Regions from separate parts of the Acidilutibacter cellobiosedens genome, predicted to be linked through region 1. Evidence: a T-box and tRNA genes for the amino acid it is inferred to sense, from the RefSeq annotation. Region 1 holds a T-box; the other holds one or more tRNA genes.
The links. The T-box of region 1 lies ahead of metG (methionine--tRNA ligase). A T-box ahead of a tRNA ligase gene usually reads a tRNA of that ligase, here a tRNA-Met.
Positions count from the first base shown of each region.

Region 2: it has a tRNA-Met gene. The T-box ahead of metG (methionine--tRNA ligase) is inferred to sense a tRNA for this amino acid. The anticodon was not compared.

Region 1 is NZ_CP035282.1:519,912-530,159, forward strand. It holds gene holB (DNA polymerase III subunit delta') at 1-180, shown strand, start outside; gene EQM13_RS02565 (PSP1 domain-containing protein) at 182-1,156, shown strand; gene EQM13_RS02570 (DUF362 domain-containing protein) at 1,248-1,418, shown strand; gene EQM13_RS02575 (tRNA1(Val) (adenine(37)-N6)-methyltransferase) at 1,474-2,232, shown strand; gene rsmI (16S rRNA (cytidine(1402)-2'-O)-methyltransferase) at 2,225-3,061, shown strand; gene EQM13_RS02585 (AbrB/MazE/SpoVT family DNA-binding domain-containing protein) at 3,090-3,332, opposite strand; gene EQM13_RS02590 (DNA double-strand break repair nuclease NurA) at 3,491-4,492, shown strand; gene EQM13_RS02595 (ATP-binding protein) at 4,504-6,339, shown strand; gene EQM13_RS02600 (nucleoside recognition domain-containing protein) at 6,396-6,977, shown strand; gene EQM13_RS02605 (spore maturation protein) at 6,971-7,495, shown strand; gene EQM13_RS02610 (3D domain-containing protein) at 7,539-8,567, opposite strand; T-box leader at 8,841-9,085, shown strand; gene metG (methionine--tRNA ligase) at 9,130-10,248, shown strand, end outside.
Region 2 is NZ_CP035282.1:2,526,275-2,536,522, forward strand. It holds gene EQM13_RS12175 (hypothetical protein) at 1-475, opposite strand, end outside; gene EQM13_RS12180 (ribonuclease H-like domain-containing protein) at 617-1,624, shown strand; tRNA gene EQM13_RS12185 (tRNA-Phe) at 1,732-1,804, opposite strand; tRNA gene EQM13_RS12190 (tRNA-Ile) at 1,809-1,885, opposite strand; tRNA gene EQM13_RS12195 (tRNA-Pro) at 1,921-1,994, opposite strand; tRNA gene EQM13_RS12200 (tRNA-Val) at 2,007-2,079, opposite strand; tRNA gene EQM13_RS12205 (tRNA-Trp) at 2,103-2,177, opposite strand; tRNA gene EQM13_RS12210 (tRNA-Ile) at 2,196-2,272, opposite strand; tRNA gene EQM13_RS12215 (tRNA-Pro) at 2,308-2,381, opposite strand; tRNA gene EQM13_RS12220 (tRNA-Val) at 2,394-2,466, opposite strand; tRNA gene EQM13_RS12225 (tRNA-Trp) at 2,490-2,564, opposite strand; tRNA gene EQM13_RS12230 (tRNA-Ile) at 2,583-2,659, opposite strand; tRNA gene EQM13_RS12235 (tRNA-Ser) at 2,676-2,766, opposite strand; tRNA gene EQM13_RS12240 (tRNA-Ser) at 2,779-2,868, opposite strand; tRNA gene EQM13_RS12245 (tRNA-Lys) at 2,878-2,953, opposite strand; tRNA gene EQM13_RS12250 (tRNA-Gln) at 2,972-3,049, opposite strand; tRNA gene EQM13_RS12255 (tRNA-Arg) at 3,057-3,133, opposite strand; tRNA gene EQM13_RS12260 (tRNA-Gly) at 3,144-3,217, opposite strand; tRNA gene EQM13_RS12265 (tRNA-Tyr) at 3,236-3,321, opposite strand; tRNA gene EQM13_RS12270 (tRNA-Thr) at 3,322-3,397, opposite strand; tRNA gene EQM13_RS12275 (tRNA-Asp) at 3,950-4,026, opposite strand; tRNA gene EQM13_RS12280 (tRNA-Val) at 4,091-4,166, opposite strand; tRNA gene EQM13_RS12285 (tRNA-Glu) at 4,173-4,247, opposite strand; tRNA gene EQM13_RS12290 (tRNA-Met) at 4,335-4,411, opposite strand; tRNA gene EQM13_RS12295 (tRNA-Leu) at 4,427-4,513, opposite strand; tRNA gene EQM13_RS12300 (tRNA-Asn) at 4,527-4,601, opposite strand; rRNA gene rrf (5S ribosomal RNA) at 4,605-4,721, opposite strand; rRNA gene EQM13_RS12310 (23S ribosomal RNA) at 4,786-7,717, opposite strand; tRNA gene EQM13_RS12315 (tRNA-Ala) at 7,759-7,834, opposite strand; rRNA gene EQM13_RS12320 (16S ribosomal RNA) at 7,919-9,448, opposite strand; gene EQM13_RS12325 (selenium metabolism-associated LysR family transcriptional regulator) at 9,768-10,248, shown strand, end outside.

The DNA.
Region 1 (10,248 bases):
AAAAAAGACCTGATAATAAATAAAGACAAATTAAAATTGATTTCTGATCAAACTTTTTTAGATATAGATAAAATCAATGATATAATAGATAATGTACAATATACAAAAAATAATGTAGATAGAAAAGCTAATTACCAACTTTCGATAGAAACAATGCTCTTAAACATACAGGAGGGATGAGATGGTAACCGTTGTAGGAATTAGATTTAAAAAAGCAGGAAAGATATATTATTTTGATCCGGACGGATTGAATATAGAAAAAGACGATTGTGTTATAGTTGAAACATCAAGGGGAATAGAATTTGGATACGTGGTGGTAGGAATGAAACAAGTCACGGAAGATGAGATAGTTCCGCCCCTTAAGAAAGTTTTAAGAATCGCAACGGAGGAAGATTATGAAACTCATAGGCTGAATAAAGCAAAAGCTAAAGAAGCCTTTGATATATGTTTGAAAAAAATTGCAGAACACAAATTAGATATGAAACTTATAGATGTGGAATACACGTTTGATAATAATAAGGTCATATTTTATTTTACCGCAGACGGCAGAATAGATTTCAGAGAACTGGTAAAGGATTTGGCAAGTATATTCAGAACGCGTATTGAGTTAAGGCAAATAGGAGTAAGAGATGAAGCAAAGATGATAGGGGGACTTGGTCCCTGCGGGAAGCCTATATGTTGTGCCGCCTTTTTAGGGGAGTTTGAGCCTGTTTCCATTAAGATGGCAAAAGAACAGAATTTATCCCTTAATCCTTCAAAAATTTCAGGTATCTGCGGAAGACTTATGTGTTGTTTAAAATATGAATATGAAGTCTATGAAGAGCTCCTCAAAAAAATTCCTTCTGTAGGCACTATAGTTATTACGCCTTTGGGAAGAGGAACAGTAGTAGACACTTATATCATATTGGAAGCTGTGAAGGTAAAAGTAAAATTAAGCGACGGTACTGAAGGGTTAGTCAATTATAAGGTTTCCGAATTGGAAGTAACGGAAGAAAGGGATCCGGATTATGTTGTCCCTGTGGAAGAAAATCAGGAATTAGAGAATATAGAAAATTTTTGTAATAATACAGGCTGTGAAAGAAACATAGATTGCAAAGGCTGTGAAAGAAATATGAACTGCCCCATGAGAGAAGAAATAGAAAAACGTAAAGAATGAATAATAAATAATAATTCCCCTTTAAATCTTTCTGAATAAATGGTAAAATAACTTTAGTTGTTAAGATAAGTATTTTAGGGGGTGAATGTAAATGGCATATGTAATAGGTGATGCATGTATAGCCTGTGGCAGCTGCGCAGCTGAATGCCCAGTTGAAGCAATAAGTGCCGGAGATGATAAATACGTTATTGATCCAGATAAATGTATTGAGTGTGGATCTTGTGCAAATGTATGTCCGGTAGATGCACCAAAACCAGAATAATGATCTTTAAAAGGCCCCCTAATAGGGCCTTTTTTGATAATGGGAGAGAAAATCTATGGGCATAACTTTGAATTCTGATGAAAGATTGGATACAGTACCGGGAAGTTGTTATAAAATAATACAGAATATAAAAAAATTTTCTTATGGAACAGATGCAGTTCTTCTTGCTAATTACTGTAATATAAAAAGAGGTTCAAAAGTTGTGGATCTGGGAACCGGAACGGGAATTATTCCTCTTTTGCTTGTGGGAAGATTTGAAGCGGATAAGATATATGGATTGGAGATTCAAAAGGATATGGCAGAAATGGCGGAAAGAAGCATTATATTGAATAAACTACAAGATAAAGTTAAAATAATTAATATGGATTTAAGGAATGTTTCTGATTTTTTTAAAAAAGAAAGTTTTGATGTAGTAACTTCAAACCCGCCCTATATGGTTAATGGAGGGGGAATTATAAATTCCGACGATAATTTCAGTATTTCCCGCCATGAAATATGTGCTACCTTAGAAGACATAGTGAAATCCGCAGAATTCCTTTTAAGGGATAAAGGGGAATTTTACATGATTCACAGACCATACAGAATAGCAGATATAATATGGAATCTCAGAAAGTATAAATTAGAACCTAAATCCATATGTTTAGTTTATCCCAAAATTGGGAAAAAACCTAATATGGTATTGATAAAAGGCGTGAAAAGAGGAAATCCCGAATTAAGGTTTGACGATCCTATATATGTTTATAACGAAGACGGAAGTTATACTGATGAAATATATAAAATTTATCGTATGAATAAGGAGAAAAATGATGGATAAAGGTACTCTGTATATATGTCCTACTCCTATCGGCAACCTGGAAGATATAACTTTAAGGACATTAAATATTCTTAAAGAGGCAGACCTAATTGCTGCGGAGGATACCAGACATACATTAAAATTACTAAATTACTATAATATAAAGAAACCCCTCATCAGTTATCACGAGCACAACAAAAGGGAAAGAGGAGAAAAAGTAATTAAAGAGATAATTGAAGGAAAAAGGGTAGCTTTGGTTTCTGATGCGGGAATGCCCTGTATACAAGACCCGGGAGAAGATCTTATTAAACTTGCAATAGAAAAGGAAATACAAATAGTAGCCCTTCCCGGAGCAAGTGCTTTTATTCTGGCATTGGTTCTCTCAGGATTTCCTACGGACAAATTTGTATTTGAAGGGTTTCTTTCTTCATCAAAAAAAGACAGAATTAAAGATCTAAACAGGATTAGAGACGAAAATAGGACCATAATTCTTTATGAGGCTCCTCATAGATTTTTAGATCTGATGGAGGATATAATTCAGGTACTGGGAGATAGGAAAATATCAGTATCAAGAGAACTTACAAAGATTCATGAAGAAACTTTTAGAGGAAAAGTATCGGAAGGAATTAAAAAATTCAAGGAGGAAGGAGTAAAGGGAGAGCTTGTCATAATTCTTGAAGGGAAAAAAGAAGAGGAAAAAAATTTTGATGATTTACCTGTAAAGGAACATATTAAACAGTACATGAGAGAAGGACTTTCTAAAAAAGAAGCAGTTAAAAAGGTAGCCAAGGAGAGAAAATTGCCAAGAAACCAAATATATAAAGAAGGAATAAATATAGAGGATAAATAACCCCTTCTGTAAGAAGGGGCAAATGGAATTATTTCTTTCTTAATTCTTCCAAGCAAGCAGGGCATATATTTTTACCTTTAAAAACTTGAACATCTTTAGCTTGTCCACAGAAAATACATGCTGGGGCATATTTCTTAAGTATAATTTGCTCTCCTTCAACATAAATTTCCAATGCGTCTTTCTCGGCAATATCCAGTGTCCTTCTTAATTCAATAGGTATAACCACTCTTCCAAGCTCATCCACTTTTCTTACAATTCCAGTTGATTTCATATTTCATTCCTCCCATTTATTTAATTTATATCGACTTTATTCTACAAGTTAAATAGTATCATATATGCCAAATTAAGTCAACATTTTTCTGAGTGAATTATGAAAAAATTTTGAGGATATAAAGTTGTAAAGTTTAAATGGAACGGAAAGGGGAAAACATGTATAAAGTTAGTAAGGAACTCAAAGATAGGACAAAAGAACTAAATGAAAAATTAAAAACCAAATACAACAAGGTTTTTCAGATGAGCAAGAATGAAATTATTTCATATATTGAAGAAAATATCGGGGAAATAATTAAACTGGAAAGTTTACCTTTGGAGGAACTTAAAAAATATTATGAAAAGGGAGGAATAATAGGAGTTGATGGCTCAAAAAACAGGATAGGGAGTGCTTCTCCTCATTTTGTGGAATTATATCAGGGCCTTGCTAAATGTACTAAAGGACAAGATTCCTCAGTATATAAGGGGGATTTTTATACTCCTTTGTACAATGAGGAAGAGAAAAATATTTTAAATGAAAATGAGGTAAAGACAAATTCGGAAGAAAAAATTCTTAATTATAAATTATCGAAAATAGAAGTGGATGCGGCTCTTGAAGGCATTAATAAATTTAATCCTTCCGTTGTGATGATGGATGGTTCCTTGATAAGGTACAATATTGAATGTAACAATGAATGGATAAAATTAAAAGATGAATGTGAAAAAAGAAAAATAATACTTATAGGCGTGATAAAAGAAATAGAAACCTCAATTATAGGAAACTCCATGATTAAAAACAAAATTCTCAAAGATTACGAAATATTTGGAGATAGGGAGATGCTCTACGGACTATTGGAATATAAGGATATGATTTTAATAGAAACAAATGTAGGAAATAAAAATGAGGCAGGGCTTTCTTCGGCATTCATCAGAAGTTCCTTTTCACCTACGGCTATCGGATTGGATATATTGGAAAGCCAAAGGGATTGTATAATCGATATGGGGAGGCTTGTTGTTTCACTTACGGCAGAAAACAGCAGGGGTGTTCCCCTGTGGCTTGATATTGTGGATAAAGAAGTAAAGATTTCAGATAAAATGATGAGAGGAATACTGGAAACCGCTTTGGACAGAGAAATATTGGAGAAACTTTTTATTTCCGAAAGAGATAAAAGATGGTTATAGGAGGGAAAGATATGAAGGTTGTGGGAGTAACTACGTGTCAGGAAATATATATAGGCTCAAGGTCCAGAAATTTCAGAATGAATGAATTTCTAATAATACAGGACTCATATCAGGGAGACCTTTTGGGAGAAGTAGTGGAGGCTCAGACTTATAACCGCTACATTCCTTTAAATATAAACGGAGATTTGGCAGACAATCATGTCTTAGAGTCCTTACGAGCAATAGGCTATGATATTGATGAAGATACTATTTACATAGCCAAAATCAGATTGGTAAACGAAGCTTCTTATCCTGTGGAAACCGGGTCGGATGTACGAATTCCGGAATTTTCCGAAGTAAAGGATTTAATGATTAAATCTTCTCTGGAAGAAGGGCTGATATTGGGAGAAATAAAAAATACGGATCAAATGGTAAAAGATATGGATGATGAATTCAAAGATATTCTATATACCTTTGAAAATAATGAACTTAATGAACAGAAAGGCATCCCTTTTATATTTAATTTAAGAAGTATGCATCAATATCCTCATATAGGTGTGTTTGGCGGTTCAGGCTCGGGAAAATCATTTGGACTCAGGGTTATTCTTGAAGAACTTATGAAATTGAGCATTCCGACCATTGTTTTAGATCCTCATTTCGAGATGGATTTTTCTCAGGAAGGAGAATATATTCCGAAGGATTTAAGAAAGGATTTCTCGGAGAAATTTAAGTGTTTTCAAGTAGGATATCATATAGGAGTGAAATTTGAAGAGCTTTCCAATCAGGATTTGAAAAATTTGCTGGAATCTTCGGGTAGAATGTCTGATTCCATGAATAATGTGGTAGATATCCTATTTAAAACGAGAGACTCCTATTTGAGCTTTCATGAAAGATTGAAAATGCTTATGGATGCTCAGGAAGAAGGCTCCTTAGATAAAATAATCAACAAAATAAACGCTGCCACTACAGCTCAAGAAAGGAAAGGATGGGAAAGAAGAAAAGAAATATTTTTAAATTATGATAAAATATGTCCTTACAGTTCAGTAAAAGGAATAATGTGGAGACTCAATAGGCTCAATAATGAAGGGATATTCAGCAAGGATATAAGAGAGGTGGAAGAAAACCTTAAAATGGGTAAACTTGTGGTAATTCAGGGAAGTACAAGAATTCTTCAGGTATTTTCTACCTATCTTTTGAACAATCTTTATCATAAGAGAAGGGAATATAAAGATGCCCAGTATAAAGGAATAGCAGAAGATTATTTTCCGCCTTTTATCATAGTTACGGACGAAGCCCACAATTTTGCCCCGAAGGGATATGAAAGCCCTTCTAAGTCCATACTTAGAGAGATATCCCAGGAAGGAAGAAAATACGGAACCTTTTTAATTTTGGCTACCCAGAGGCCTACCCTCCTTGATGAAACCATCACTGCTCAATTAAACACTAAATTTATATTCAGAACCGTAAGAGCATCGGATATTCAGACAATAAAAGAAGAAACGGATATCACGGAAGAAGAATCAAGAAGGCTTCCATATTTAAAATCGGGAGATGTATTTATTTCTTCTGCCGTAATGGGCAGAACGGTATTTGTAAGAGTAAGAGCAGCGGATACTACAAGTCCCCATATAGAGAATCCCTTTGATGAACTGGTAAGAAACAAATCAGATGATGAAGAAAAATTTTATGATATTATTAAGAACAGTATTCCCATAAATGAGCCTGATATTATATATATAATTCAAGATATAGAAAAAGAAACGGGAATAACATATACGGTGGAAGTTTTTAAGGAAAGGCTGGAAAAATTAGTACAGTCGGGAAGGTTAAAAAAAGAATCCACTCCGTTTTATGACGTATATAGATAGTGATGTTCTATAAAAAAGACTCTCCTCATATATTTAAACAAAAGGAGAGTTTTTTAATGATAAATACCATATGGTTTTTGCTTATATTTTTAGGAATAATTTATTCTCTGTTTTCAGGAAATCTTCAGGAAATAAATAATGCAATCTTAAAAGAAGCCGAGGCAGGAGTACTATTTTCTATAAATCTTATCGGAATTATGTCTTTTTGGCTTGGGGTAATGAACATAGCCGAAAAATCAGGAATATTGAAAAAGATTTCAAGACTGTTCAAAATACCCATTAAAATGCTTTTCCCCGGAGTTCCCGATAATCATCCTGCTCAAAGATGGATAATAATGAATTTGATTTCCAATATGTTTGGAATAGGAAACGGAGCAACAGCCTTTGGGCTGAAAGCAATGAAGGAATTGAATAGTCTTAATCAGAATAAAAAAAGAGCTTCTAATGCTATGTGTATGTTTCTCGTGATAAACATGTCATCAGTTCAATTAGTTCCGTTGACTGTCATCAAGATGAGAATGGATTTGGGATCTAAAAATCCCATGGAAATAATAGCCCCTGCTTTTTTGGCAACATCTGTTTCTTTAATAGTGGGAATAATAACCGTTAAGTTATTGGAGGTAAAATACAGATGTTAAATGCCATATCCGTAATCATCATACCGTTTATTGTAGGGACAATATTATTATATGGTTGGCTTAAAGGAGAAGATATATATTCTCTTTTTATAGAAGGAGCAAAAGAAGGACTAAAGACTTCCATGAAAATCATGCCCTATCTTATAGCGATATTTATAGCGGTAGGGATATTTAGGGCCTCCGGAGCAATGGATATGATGCAAACTTTATTTGAACCGGTGAATAAGATCTTAAAAATACCCGAAGGAATACTTCCGCTTATAATAATCCGTCCCATATCCGGAAGCGGAGCTTTGGGAGCGGTTAAAGACGTGTTGGAACACTGGGGGCCCGATTCTTTTCAAGGAAGAGTTGCGTCAATAATGATGGGCTCTACGGAAACTATTTTTTATACCATATCGGTTTATTTTGGCTCAATAGGAGTAAAAGACTACAGATATACCTTAAAAGCTGCTCTTATTTCTTATGCTGTTTCCATATTCTCATCAATATTGATTGCCGGAATTTTTTTTAGATAATGATAAATTTTAACTAAATTAAAAAAATAGGAGCTCTGAGCTCCTATTTTTTTAAAACATATACCCTTACCTTCCTTCTGCCAAAATCTTTGCAATCATCAGCAGAAGAAAAAAACAGATCTACTCTGCTTCCCTTTATAGCGCTTCCTGTATCTTCAGCTACAGCAAATCCATAATCCTGAGTATGGTCTAAACTTTCTATATACAGTTTAGAACCTAAAGGAATAATGCTTGGATCAACGGAAACTACCCCAGGCCGTGCTTTAGTACCCAAGGCGGTTAAGCCGTAACTATTGTCCCCGGGATTTTTACCTGTACTTTCATAAGATAAATCATAAGCCGTGGCAACGGCTACAAAAGAATGAGTATACCTTATGGCACCACGGGAAGACACAAAGTAATCCTTGGAACCTTTTTCCACAATTCTGGGAATTGGCTGAGAAACAATACTCTCTGATATTGTATCTTGAGAAGATAATTTTCCATCCTTAAATGTTGATTTTACAGTTATTTCTTTTAATCCGTTTGTTCCCTCTTGTACTACCTTTGTAGTTCCCTTTTCTAATTTATCCGTATGTTTTATGATACTCTCAAAGGGTAATTCTTTTTTAACTGTGTTAATCTTTTCTTCTACTCTTACGATTTTAATTTCTTCCATAGGTTCTATTTTTTCTCCTAATGCAGGATATGTGTAATCAAGTTCCCCCAATTTATAATTTAAATCTTTAAGTATATCTTCCACTCTATTATTTACAGATTGAACTTCGGCTGTTTTCCCTCCCATATTTATAACATAAGTTTTAGGCGTCTTAATGACGATAGTTGTGTCTCTATCAATCTTATAATTAGGTTTTAAATTTATTTTGGAACCTTCGGGAAGAGATATTTTTTCGCTTTTCAATAATTCTCCCACAGTAGACTGAAACGTATTTACTTTTCTTGTTTTATTGTCTATAGAAATAATAACCTCTTTTTGCTCCGCTTGATAAATCCCCAGAATTAATACAGCTGCTAATGATAATAAGGTCAAAATTTTTAGGTATTTGTTATTTTTATTCCAAAAAATTTTCATATTTTTTCCTCCTTCAATTTTGACTGTATAGTATTTTATTTCAAAATTATATGTTTGTCAAATTTTATAATAAAAAAGTGTAAACTTATGTAAATACAATAGCTCTATCAATAGGTTAGTATTGCCATAATATTTAATATTATTACATTTTGGATTTTAGTGGGTTGGAACAACAAAATAGATTGAATATTCTTGCATTTATAAAGAATTTATAATTCGCCCCTTGACAAAAATAGCTTTTTCCTATATATTATTTAAATAAATCATTATATGTGACAAATAATGAAGGGAAGAGTAAGCTTAAAAGAAAACTTTAGAGAGCCGGGTTTGGTGAAAACCGGTATTGGAAGTTAAGCTGAATATGGCCCCGGAGTTTTACGGCTAAACATGAAAGTGAAGCCGTAACGGAGTTATGTACGTTAACACATAAGGTTATTATTTGTAACTTAATGAGGTTTGAACTGCGAAGTTTAAACAAATTAGAGTGGTAACATGAAAAATAAGTCTTCATCTCTATAACAGAGGGGAAGACTTTTTTATTTGGAAAATATAATTTGGAGGGATTAAATTGAAGACTTATTATTTAACTACACCTATTTTTTATCCCAGTGACAATCTTCATATAGGGCATGCTTATACTACAGTAGCAGCAGATACATTAAAAAGGTATAAGAAACTTATGGGATATGATGTTTTATTAGTAACGGGAACGGATGAACATGGACAAAAAATTCAACAAAAAGCATTAGAATCCGGGGAAACTCCCAAGGAATATGTAGACGGAATTGTTGAAGATATAAAGAAACTTTGGAATATGCTGGATATTTCCTATGATATATTTATCAGAACTACAGACGAATATCATGAAAAAGCCGTTCAGAAAATATTTCAGAAGCTCTATGAAAAGGGAGATATTTATAAATCATATTATGAAGGACTTTATTGTACTCCCTGTGAATCGTTTTGGAGTGAAAGCCAATTAGTTGACGGAAAATGTCCCGATTGTGGCAGAGAAGTCCATTTTGAGAGAGAAGAGGCATATTTCTTCAGACTATCAAAATATAAGGACAGAATAATAAAATTATTTAATGAAAACCCGAATTTTATACAACCTGATTCCAGAAGGCATGAAATGATAAACAACTTTTTGAATGAAGGATTAGAGGACCTTTGTGTTTCAAGAACAGCCTTTGATTGGGGGATTAAAGTTCCCTTTGATCCGAAGCATGTAGTATATGTATGGATAGATGCTCTTTTATGCTATATAACTGCATTAGGATACGGAAGTGAAAATGATGAAAGATTTAAAAAGTATTGGCCTTGCGATGTCCATTTGATAGGTAAAGAAATAGTCAGATTTCATACTATCATATGGCCTGCCGTATTGATGGCTTTAGATATTGAGATACCTAAAAAGGTATTTGGCCATGGATGGATACTTCTTGAAAATGATAAGATGTCTAAGTCAAAGGGAAATGTCATATATCCGGAGCCTATGATTAAATTATACGGATTGGATTCCTTTAAATATTTTCTTTTACGAGAATTCTCATTTGGGCAAGACGGTTCTTTTTCAAGAGAGAAATTTTTGCAAAGGCTTAATTCGGATTTAGCAAATGATTTAGGAAACCTGGTCAGCAGAACCGTTACAATGATAGAAAAATATAGTGAAGGATTAGTA
Region 2 (10,248 bases), 1.7 Mb from region 1:
GTTCTTGGTCTTTTATATTGTCATTTAAGTAATAATAGATGTTTTTAAAAAATGTATATGAATTTTCGGGCCTTGTATCTTCTGAGCTAAATTTATCTTTTATATAACGTTTTTCAATATAATAATTTATGTTTTCAAAGATATAATCAATTTCAATATCATAAGCAGATAAAGAATTTAATATTTCGCAAATTTCTTTCCTCTGATTTTTTACAAGCTCAAGTTTTGATTCAGAACTTTTTAGCTGTTCTTCTATATTTAATCCGATATTTTTTATCTCATTATACAGAGAAACTATATCTTCCCCTTCTTTTCCGTTATTATTTTTTATTCCTTCCAAATCATTTTCCTGTTCTACACTATCCGAAAGGACTAAAAAGTTTTCCAAAAAATCATATAAAGCAACTAATCCAAAATTATTTTTTTGTGCATTGTTTATTTCCAAAAAAGATTTTTTTATGTCTTTAATTTCCACTGCAACTCTCCTCTCAATATAAATAATATTTGATACAAAAGTTAAAAAAGTCTATAATTTATTTGACATCTTATTTAATTATAACACTTTTATTTAATTTAATAAGTAAAAAATATTTGAGTATACGTTAAGAGGTGAAAAATGAAAAACTATATTAATACAGAGCCTATATCCATAGATACAAAAAAATATTTCGATACAGATAAAATATGTTTTTTAGACATTGAAACCACGGGGTTCAGCAGAGAAAAAAGTTTTATATATTTAACCGGAATACTTCTTCCTCATAATGGTCATCTTTCAGTTAATCAGATTTTCATTGATAATCCCAATGAAGAAGACGAGCTTTTAAAAGAAGTAATGAAAATAGCGGAAAGATATAAATATATAATTACCTATAATGGGGACAATTTTGATCTTCCTTTTTTAAATTACAAATATAAAAAATATAATATTGATTATAAAATTTCTTATGATAAAAGTATTGATCTATATAGGATAATTAAAAAAGAAAATGATTTTTTAGGCCTTAAAGATTTAAAGTTAAAATCCGTCGAAAAATATCTTAATATATTCAGAGAAGATAAAATTAGTGGAAAAGAATGTACAAATATGTACTATAAATATATGAATCAAAGAAATGAGGATCTAAAGAGGAAAATACTACTTCACAATTATGAGGACATAAAAAATTTACCTAAATTGTTATCCATATTTAACATAATAGAAGATAAGAAAACTGTAGAAATGTCAGTTTCTTCCAAACCCTTTAAAATAATATTAGAAGAAATGAATATTCAAGATGAATCGTTGGAAATCAAATTTCAATGGCATGGGCTGAAAAATATTCCTATCATATATTTTGATGAAAACTTCAGTTTAAAATACGATCCCACTAATAAAGAGGGAATATTAATCTTACAATCAAATCAAGGTTTATTGTCAAACAACAAGAAATGTCTTTATTTAAATTTATCAAATTTTCCTGAATTGAAGCCTATTAAGGACAGTACCTCCTTTTGCCTTCCTGAAAACATAATATTATTAAAAGCAGATAAAATCTTAATTACCGATAATATCATAAATATAGTTAAAAATATAATAGCTTTTATTGTAAAAAAGCCTTCTATTGAAGCATTAATAAATTAAGGAAGCCTTTTTTGAAACCCATTTACGGAAAATTTATATTAAGGAAATTATAATTTTCCTATGGATTATAAAAAAAATAGACTTATAACATTTAAGTCTATTTTTAGTGCCCAAAGGCGGAATCGAACCACCGACACGAGGATTTTCAGTCCTCTGCTCTACCTACTGAGCTATCTGGGCAAAATGGTGGGCCTTCAGGGACTCGAACCCCGGACCTGCCGGTTATGAGCCGGACGCTCTAACCTACTGAGCTAAAGGCCCTCAATTTTTGAAAAATAATCATATAATTCTTCTAATCGGAGTGGTGGGATTTGAACCCACGGCCTCATGGTCCCGAACCATGCACACTACCAAGCTGTGCCACACCCCGCTATCTTTACAGTGGGTACAATAGGGCTCGAACCTATGACCCCCTGCTTGTAAGGCAGGTGCTCTCCCAGCTGAGCTATGCACCCTAATCCTAATAATTGTTTACTATTGGCAGGGGTGGCAGGATTTGAACCCACGACATTCGGTTTTGGAGACCGACGTTCTACCACTGAACTACACCCCTTTATAACAAATATAAAAATGGTGGGCCTTCAGGGACTCGAACCCCGGACCTGCCGGTTATGAGCCGGACGCTCTAACCTACTGAGCTAAAGGCCCTCAATTTTTGAAAAATAATCATATAATTCTTCTAATCGGAGTGGTGGGATTTGAACCCACGGCCTCATGGTCCCGAACCATGCACACTACCAAGCTGTGCCACACCCCGCTATCTTTACAGTGGGTACAATAGGGCTCGAACCTATGACCCCCTGCTTGTAAGGCAGGTGCTCTCCCAGCTGAGCTATGCACCCTAATCCTAATAATTGTTTACTATTGGCAGGGGTGGCAGGATTTGAACCCACGACATTCGGTTTTGGAGACCGACGTTCTACCACTGAACTACACCCCTTTATAACAAATATAAAAATGGTGGGCCTTCAGGGACTCGAACCCCGGACCTGCCGGTTATGAGCCGGACGCTCTAACCTACTGAGCTAAAGGCCCCTATTCTTTTACTCTTTGGCGGAGAAGGAGGGATTTGAACCCTCGCACCCCGTAAAAGGTCTACTCCCTTAGCAGGGGAGCCTCTTCAGCCACTTGAGTACTTCTCCTTACAAGCTAAATGGCGGAGAGGGTGGGATTCGAACCCACGCGGGCCAAAGACCCAAACGGTTTTCAAGACCGCCCCGTTATGACCGCTTCGGTACCTCTCCAACAATATATGGTGACCCATCGGAGACTCGAACTCCGGACACCCTGATTAAAAGTCAGGTGCTCTACCACCTGAGCTAATGAGTCATAATAATTTTATAATTTTGGCTGGGGTGGCAGGACTCGAACCTGCGGAAATGCTAGAGTCAAAGTCTAGTGCCTTACCGCCTTGGCTACACCCCAAAATTAATGGTGCACCTAGGAGGATTCGAACCCCCGGCACACGGATTAGAAGTCCGTTGCTCTATCCACCTGAGCTATAGGTGCTAATTTCTTCTGGAGCGGGTGAAGGGAATCGGACCCTCGCAACCAGCTTGGAAGGCTGGGGCTCTACCACTGAGCTACACCCGCACATATATTATTTTTTCATGGTGGAGGGGACTGGATTCGAACCAGTGAAAGCTCAGCTAACGGATTTACAGTCCGTCCCCTTTGGCCAACTCGGGAACCCCTCCTGGAGCTGGTGAGAGGACTTGAACCCCCAACCTACTGATTACAAGTCAGTTGCTCTACCAATTGAGCTACACCAGCAGATTTATTAAATTTCTGCCTTAAAACTACAACACTGCTTATATTAACTGTTCCACTAAGCGATTCACTCCAAATCGAAATACACGATTTGGGTTCTCTGCTTATACCAATTGAGCTACACCAGCAGATTTATTAAATTTCTGCCTTAAAACTACAACACTGCTTATATTAACTGTTCCACTAAGCGATTCACTCCAAATCGAAATACACGATTTGGGTTCTCTGCTTATACCAATTGAGCTACACCAGCAGATTTATTAAATTTCTGCCTTAAAACTACAACACTGCTTATATTAACTGTTCCACTAAGCGATTCACTCCAAATCGAAATACATGATTTGGGTTCTCTGCTTATACCAATTGAGCTACACCAGCATGTTTATTAAATTTCTGCCTTAAAACTACAACACTGCTTATATTAACTGTTCCACTAAGCGATTCACTCCAAATCGAAATACATGATTTGGGTTCTCTGCTTATACCAATTGAGCTACACCAGCATGTTTATTAAATTTCTGCTTTCGATTTCATCATTTGTTATATTGTTTTTAATGGCGACCTGGATGGGGATCGAACCCATGACCTCCAGCGTGACAGGCTGGCATTCTAACCAGCTGAACTACCAGGCCGCATTTTACTTACCATCATTTATATATTATTACTTCTACTCACTTTTGCCACTACATTTTTTATTGGTGGGCACAATAGGGCTCGAACCTATGACCCCCTGCTTGTAAGGCAGGTGCTCTCCCAGCTGAGCTATGCGCCCTCCTTTTGGTGACCCTACCGGGATTCGAACCCGAGTTACCGCCGTGAAAGGGCGATGTCTTAACCGCTTGACCATAGGGCCTCAATAGTTACATATATTTTATTATATTGATATCATAGAACAGAAAAAAATAATAATTTAATTTCTTTATTATTCTATTTTTATAAATGGTTGCGGGGGTTGGATTTGAACCAACGACCTCCGGGTTATGAGCCCGACGAGCTACCAGACTGCTCTACCCCGCGATATAACCACCCTAATGCCGGGAACCGGAATCGAACCGGTACGATCTTTTAAGGACCGCAGGATTTTAAGTCCTGTGCGTCTGCCTGTTCCGCCACCCCGGCTTATCTTTTCTTTTGGCTCTTGGGGTGGGGCTCGAACCCACAACCTACCGGTTAACAGCCGGTTGCTCCGCCATTGAGCTACCCAAGAATGTTCTGGCAACGTCCTACTCTCCCAGAGCGTTTCCACTCAAGTACCATCAGCACTGAAAGGCTTAACTTCTGTGTTCGGTATGGTTACAGGTGTTTCCCTCTCGTCTTTGTCACCAAATACTTTTTCCTTTTTTCCTTTTACTTCCTTACCCTTTTCCCTGAAAACTTTGAAGAAGAATCTTTAGGTCAAGCCCTCGACTTATTAGTTTCTCTCAGCTTAAAGTATTACTACTCTTCCACCTGAGACCTATCTACCAGTTCGTCTTTCTGGTGTCTTACCTCCTTTGCGGAGTGGGAAATCTCTTCTTGAGGTCTGCTTCGTGCTTAGATGCCTTCAGCTCTTATCTTTCCCAGACTTAGCTTCTCAGCTCTGCCTCTGGCGAGACAACTGATTCACCATCGGTCTGTCCATCCCGGTCCTCTCGTACTAAGGACAGCTCCTCTCAAATTTCCTGCGCCTGCGACGGATAGGGACCGAACTGTCTCACGACGTTCTGAACCCAGCTCGCGTGCCTCTTTAATGGGCGAACAGCCCAACCCTTGGAACCTATTTCAGCCCCAGGATGAGACGAGCCGACATCGAGGTGCCAAACCTCCCCGTCGATGTGAACTCTTGGGGGAGATAAGCCTGTTATCCCCAGGGTAGCTTTTATCCGTTGAGCGATGGCCTTTCCACTCGGTGCCACCGGATCACTAAGTCCAAGTTTCCTTCCTGCTCCACCTGTATGTGTCGCAGTTAAGCTCCCTTCTGCCTTTACACTCTTCGTACGATTTCCAACCGTACTGAGGGAACCTTTGAGCACCTCCGTTACTCTTTGGGAGGTGACCGCCCCAGTCAAACTGCCCAACTGACAGTGTCCCTGTACTGGCTTCACAGTACTTGGTTAGAATTTCAATATCATAAGAGTGGTATCCCACTTTTGACTCCATAAATGCTGGCGCACTTACTTCTCTGCCTCCCACCTATTCTGTACATATGATATCAAAATCCAATGTCAGCCTACAGTTAAGCTCCATGGGGTCTTTCCGTCCTGTCGCAGGTAACACGCATCTTCACGTGTACTACAATTTCACCGGATCCCTTGTTGAGACAGTGCCCAAGTCGTTACACCTTTCGTGCGGGTCGGAACTTACCCGACAAGGAATTTCGCTACCTTAGGACCGTTATAGTTACGGCCGCCGTTTACTGGGGCTTAAGTTCTAAGCTTCGTATTTCTACTGACTCTTCCCCTTAACCTTCCAGCACCGGGCAGGTGTCAGCCCCTATACTTCGTCTTTCGACTTCGCAGAGACCTGTGTTTTTGGTAAACAGTCGCTTGGGCCCTTTCACTGCGGCCGGATTATTTCCCAGCCGTTTGGCCTTCTCTTCTTCCGGCACCCCTTCTCCCGAAGTTACGGGGCTATTTTGCCGAGTTCCTTAACAAGGGTTCTTCCGTGCGTCTTAGGATTCTCTCCTCGCCTACCTGTGTCGGTTTCCGGTACGGGCAATCATATACTCGATAGTGCCTTTTCTTGGCAGTTTGGATTCGGATGCTTCGCTACTTCTTTTTTCGCTCCCCATCACCTCTCATAACTCTTTCACGGTTTTCCCTATGAAAGCTTACTTCAGGCTTAGACACACTTTTCCATCTGTGTGCTCATCTTATCCTCCTGCGTCAGCACCTCTCTCTAACGCATATTCTTGGTACAGGATTCTCAACCTGTTGTCCATCGCCTACGCCTTTCGGCCTCGGCTTAGGTCCCGACTTACCCTGAGCGGACGAGCCTTCCTCAGGAACCCTTAGGCTTTCGACGGGCAAGTTTCTCACTTGCCTTTTCGCTACTCATGCCAGCATTCTCTCTTCTGTTTCGTCCACTACTCCTTTCGGTATAGCTTCTTCCTCACAGATTGCTCCTCTACCGATATTTCTATCCCACAGCTTCGGTGTCAGGTTTAGCCCCGGAAATCTTCGGCGCAACGTCACTTGACCAGTGAGCTATTACGCACTCTTTAAATGTATGGCTGCTTCTAAGCCAACATCCTGGTTGTCTCCGTAACTTCACATCCTTTGCCACTTAACCTGCACTTTGGGACCTTAGCTGGTGATCTGGGCTCTTTCCCTTTTGACTACGAAACTTATCTCCCGCAGTCTGACTCCTATTTCTATGAGTATGGCATTCGCAGTTTGATAGGTTTTGGTAACACTTTGTGCCCCTTTACCATTCAGTGCTCTACCTCCATCTCACTTTCCATAAGGCTAGCCCTAAAGCTATTTCGAGGAGAACCAGCTATCTCCGGGTTCGTTTGGCATTTCACCCCTACCCACAGTTCATCCGATAGTTTTTAAACACTAATCGGTTCGAGCCTCCACGGAATTTTACTTCCCTTTCACTCTGACCATGGGTAGCTCACCCGGTTTCGGGTCTACTATATGCAACTTTCGCCCTATTCAGACTCGGTTTCCCTACGGCTCCGCAGCTTCACTGCTTAACCTTGCTGCATATCGTAACTCGCTGGCCCGTTCTACAAAAAGTACGCAGTCACACTTTCTAATAGTGCTCCTACTGCTTGTAGGCATAGGGTTTCAGGTTCTTTTTCACTCCCCTCCCGGGGTTCTTTTCGCCTTTCCCTCACGGTACTATTCCTCTATCGGTCATCGGTTAGTATTTAGCCTTGGGAGGTGGTCCTCCCTGCTTCCCACCGGATTTCTCGTGTCCTGTGGTACTCTGGTTCACAACTGTCGAGTTTCTTTGTTTCGCCTACAGGGCTTTCACCTTCTCTGGCGGAACTTCCCAGTCCCTTCGGCTGCTTTTCTTCTCTCCTTATGTTGTGTCCTCAACCCCGAAGGTTTAACCCTCCGGTTTGGGCTCTTTCCTTTTCGCTCGCCGCTACTCTGAAAATCGATTTTTCTTTCTCTTCCTTGGGGTACTTAGATGTTTCAGTTCCCCCAGTCTCCCTTCATTCACCTATTTATTCAGTGCATGATGCCTGAGGTTTGCTCAGGCGGGTTCCCCCATTCGGATATCTCCGGATCTATGTCTGTTTGCGACTCCCCGAAGCATTTCGGCGCTTACCCCGTCCTTCTTCGGCTTCCGATGCCAAGGCATTCACCCTATGCCCTTATTTGCTTGACCTACTTCTTTTCTTCTTCTTTACTTTTCAGTTCTCAAGGTTCTGGTGGAGATGAGGAGATTCGAACTCCTGACCCCCTGCTTGCAAGGCAGGTGCTCTCCCAGCTGAGCTACACCCCCAAAGAGTTAAAACCATATTATATTAATATTTCCTATTAATATATTATTTATAAATTAATACAGTGGGAATTAAATTCTCCTTAGAAAGGAGGTGATCCAGCCGCACCTTCCGATACGGCTACCTTGTTACGACTTCACCCCAGTCATTAACCCTGCCTTCGACGGCTGCTCCCCTTTCGGGTTCGCTTACCGGCTTCGGGTATTGTCAACTCCCATGGTGTGACGGGCGGTGTGTACAAGACCCGGGAACGCATTCACCGCAGCATGCTGATCTGCGATTACTAGCAACTCCAGCTTCATGCAGGCGGGTTGCAGCCTGCAATCCGAACTGGGATCGGCTTTTTGGGATTTGCTTCGCCTTACGGTGTCGCTTCCCTCTGTACCGACCATTGTAGCACGTGTGTAGCCCAAGACATAAAGGGCATGATGATTTGACGTCATCCCCACCTTCCTCCGATTTATCACCGGCAGTCCTTTTAGAGTCCTCAGCTTTACCTGTTAGTAACTAAAAGTAAGGGTTGCGCTCGTTGCGGGACTTAACCCAACATCTCACGACACGAGCTGACGACAACCATGCACCACCTGTCTCCTCTGTCTCCTAAAAGCCATATATATCTCTATATACTTCAGAGGGATGTCAAGCCTTGGTAAGGTTCTTCGCGTTGCATCGAATTAAACCACATGCTCCGCTGCTTGTGCGGGTCCCCGTCAATTCCTTTGAGTTTCAATGTTGCCATCGTACTCCCCAGGCGGAGTGCTTATTGCGTTAGCTGCGGCACTGAGCTTTGACACCCAACACCTAGCACTCATCGTTTACGGCGTGGACTACCAGGGTATCTAATCCTGTTTGCTCCCCACGCTTTCGTGCCTCAGCGTCAGTTTAAGTCCAGAGAGTCGCCTTCGCCACTGGTATTCCTCCTAATATCTACGCATTTCACCGCTACACTAGGAATTCCACTCCCCTCTCCTTAACTCAAGCTGAACAGTTTCATATGCTTATTAAAGTTAAGCCTTAACCTTTCACATCTGACTTGTTCAGCCGCCTACGCACCCTTTACGCCCAATAATTCCGGACAACGCTCGCCCCCTACGTATTACCGCGGCTGCTGGCACGTAGTTAGCCGGGGCTTCCTCCTCGGGTACCGTCATTATCTTCCCCTAGGACAGAGCTTTACGATCCTAAAACCTTCTTCGCTCACGCGGCGTTGCTGCATCAGAGTTCCCTCCATTGTGCAATATTCCCCACTGCTGCCTCCCGTAGGAGTCTGGACCGTGTCTCAGTTCCAATGTGGCCGTTCACCCTCTCAGGCCGGCTACCCATCGTCGCCTTGGTAGGCTTTTACCCTGCCAACCAGCTAATGGGACGCGAGGTCATCTCACACCGATATTCTTTAACTTACTCTGCATGCGCAGTGTAAGTATCATAGGGTATTAATCCCGGTTTCCCGAGGCTATCCCCTTGTGCGAGGCAGATTCCTCACGCGTTACTCACCCGTCCGCCGCTAAGGAATACGTATTCTTCCCGAAGGCTTCCTAAGTATTCCTTCGCTCGACTTGCATGTGTTAAGCACGCCGCCAGCGTTCGTCCTGAGCCAGGATCAAACTCTCAATTTAAAGTTTGCCTTTGCTCTTATCAAACACTAACTTCTTTTTTACAACTTGTTTTTTACTCAAATTTATTCCCACTGTTTAATTTTCTTGGTTCATTGTTGACCTTCTTACTATAGCATAAACAGCTCTCTTTGTCAAGGCCAACATTCTTTATTTTTTATGATTTACAATTGATGCTCTTTTTTGTGACAACTATTTTAATATACCAGCTTAAAATTCATTTGTCAATAGAAAATTAAATTTTATTATTATTTTTTTACTTTAAAAATATACTCATTATCTGATAATATATAATTAGAATTTGAAGAAAGCGGTGATCTTTTTGGATTTAAGACAATTAGAAACTTTCATAGAAGTTGCAAATTTGAAAAGCTTCTCAAAAGCTGCCGATAAATTGTACATTACTCAGCCCACTGTAACAAACCATATACAAAACTTAGAAAAAGAGATGAAAACTTCTCTTATAAATCGCTCTGGCAAAAATATATCATTGACTCCTTCTGGAACCATATTATATGAATATGCTATTAATATAATTAATTCATGCAAGATGGCTAAATTCAAATTGGAATCCTTCAAAGGTAAAATACAGGGACATTTAGACATCTTTTCAAGTACTATTCCCAGTAAATATGTACTTCCAAACATTGTATATAATTTTCTTTTAACATATCCTGATGTAACTTTCTCCTTAATATCCAAGGATTCTAAAAGTATTATAAAAAGTATCCTGGAAGGGCAGAGCGATTTTGGAATAATAGGGACGAAACACTGTGCTAACCAATTAGAATATATTGATTTAA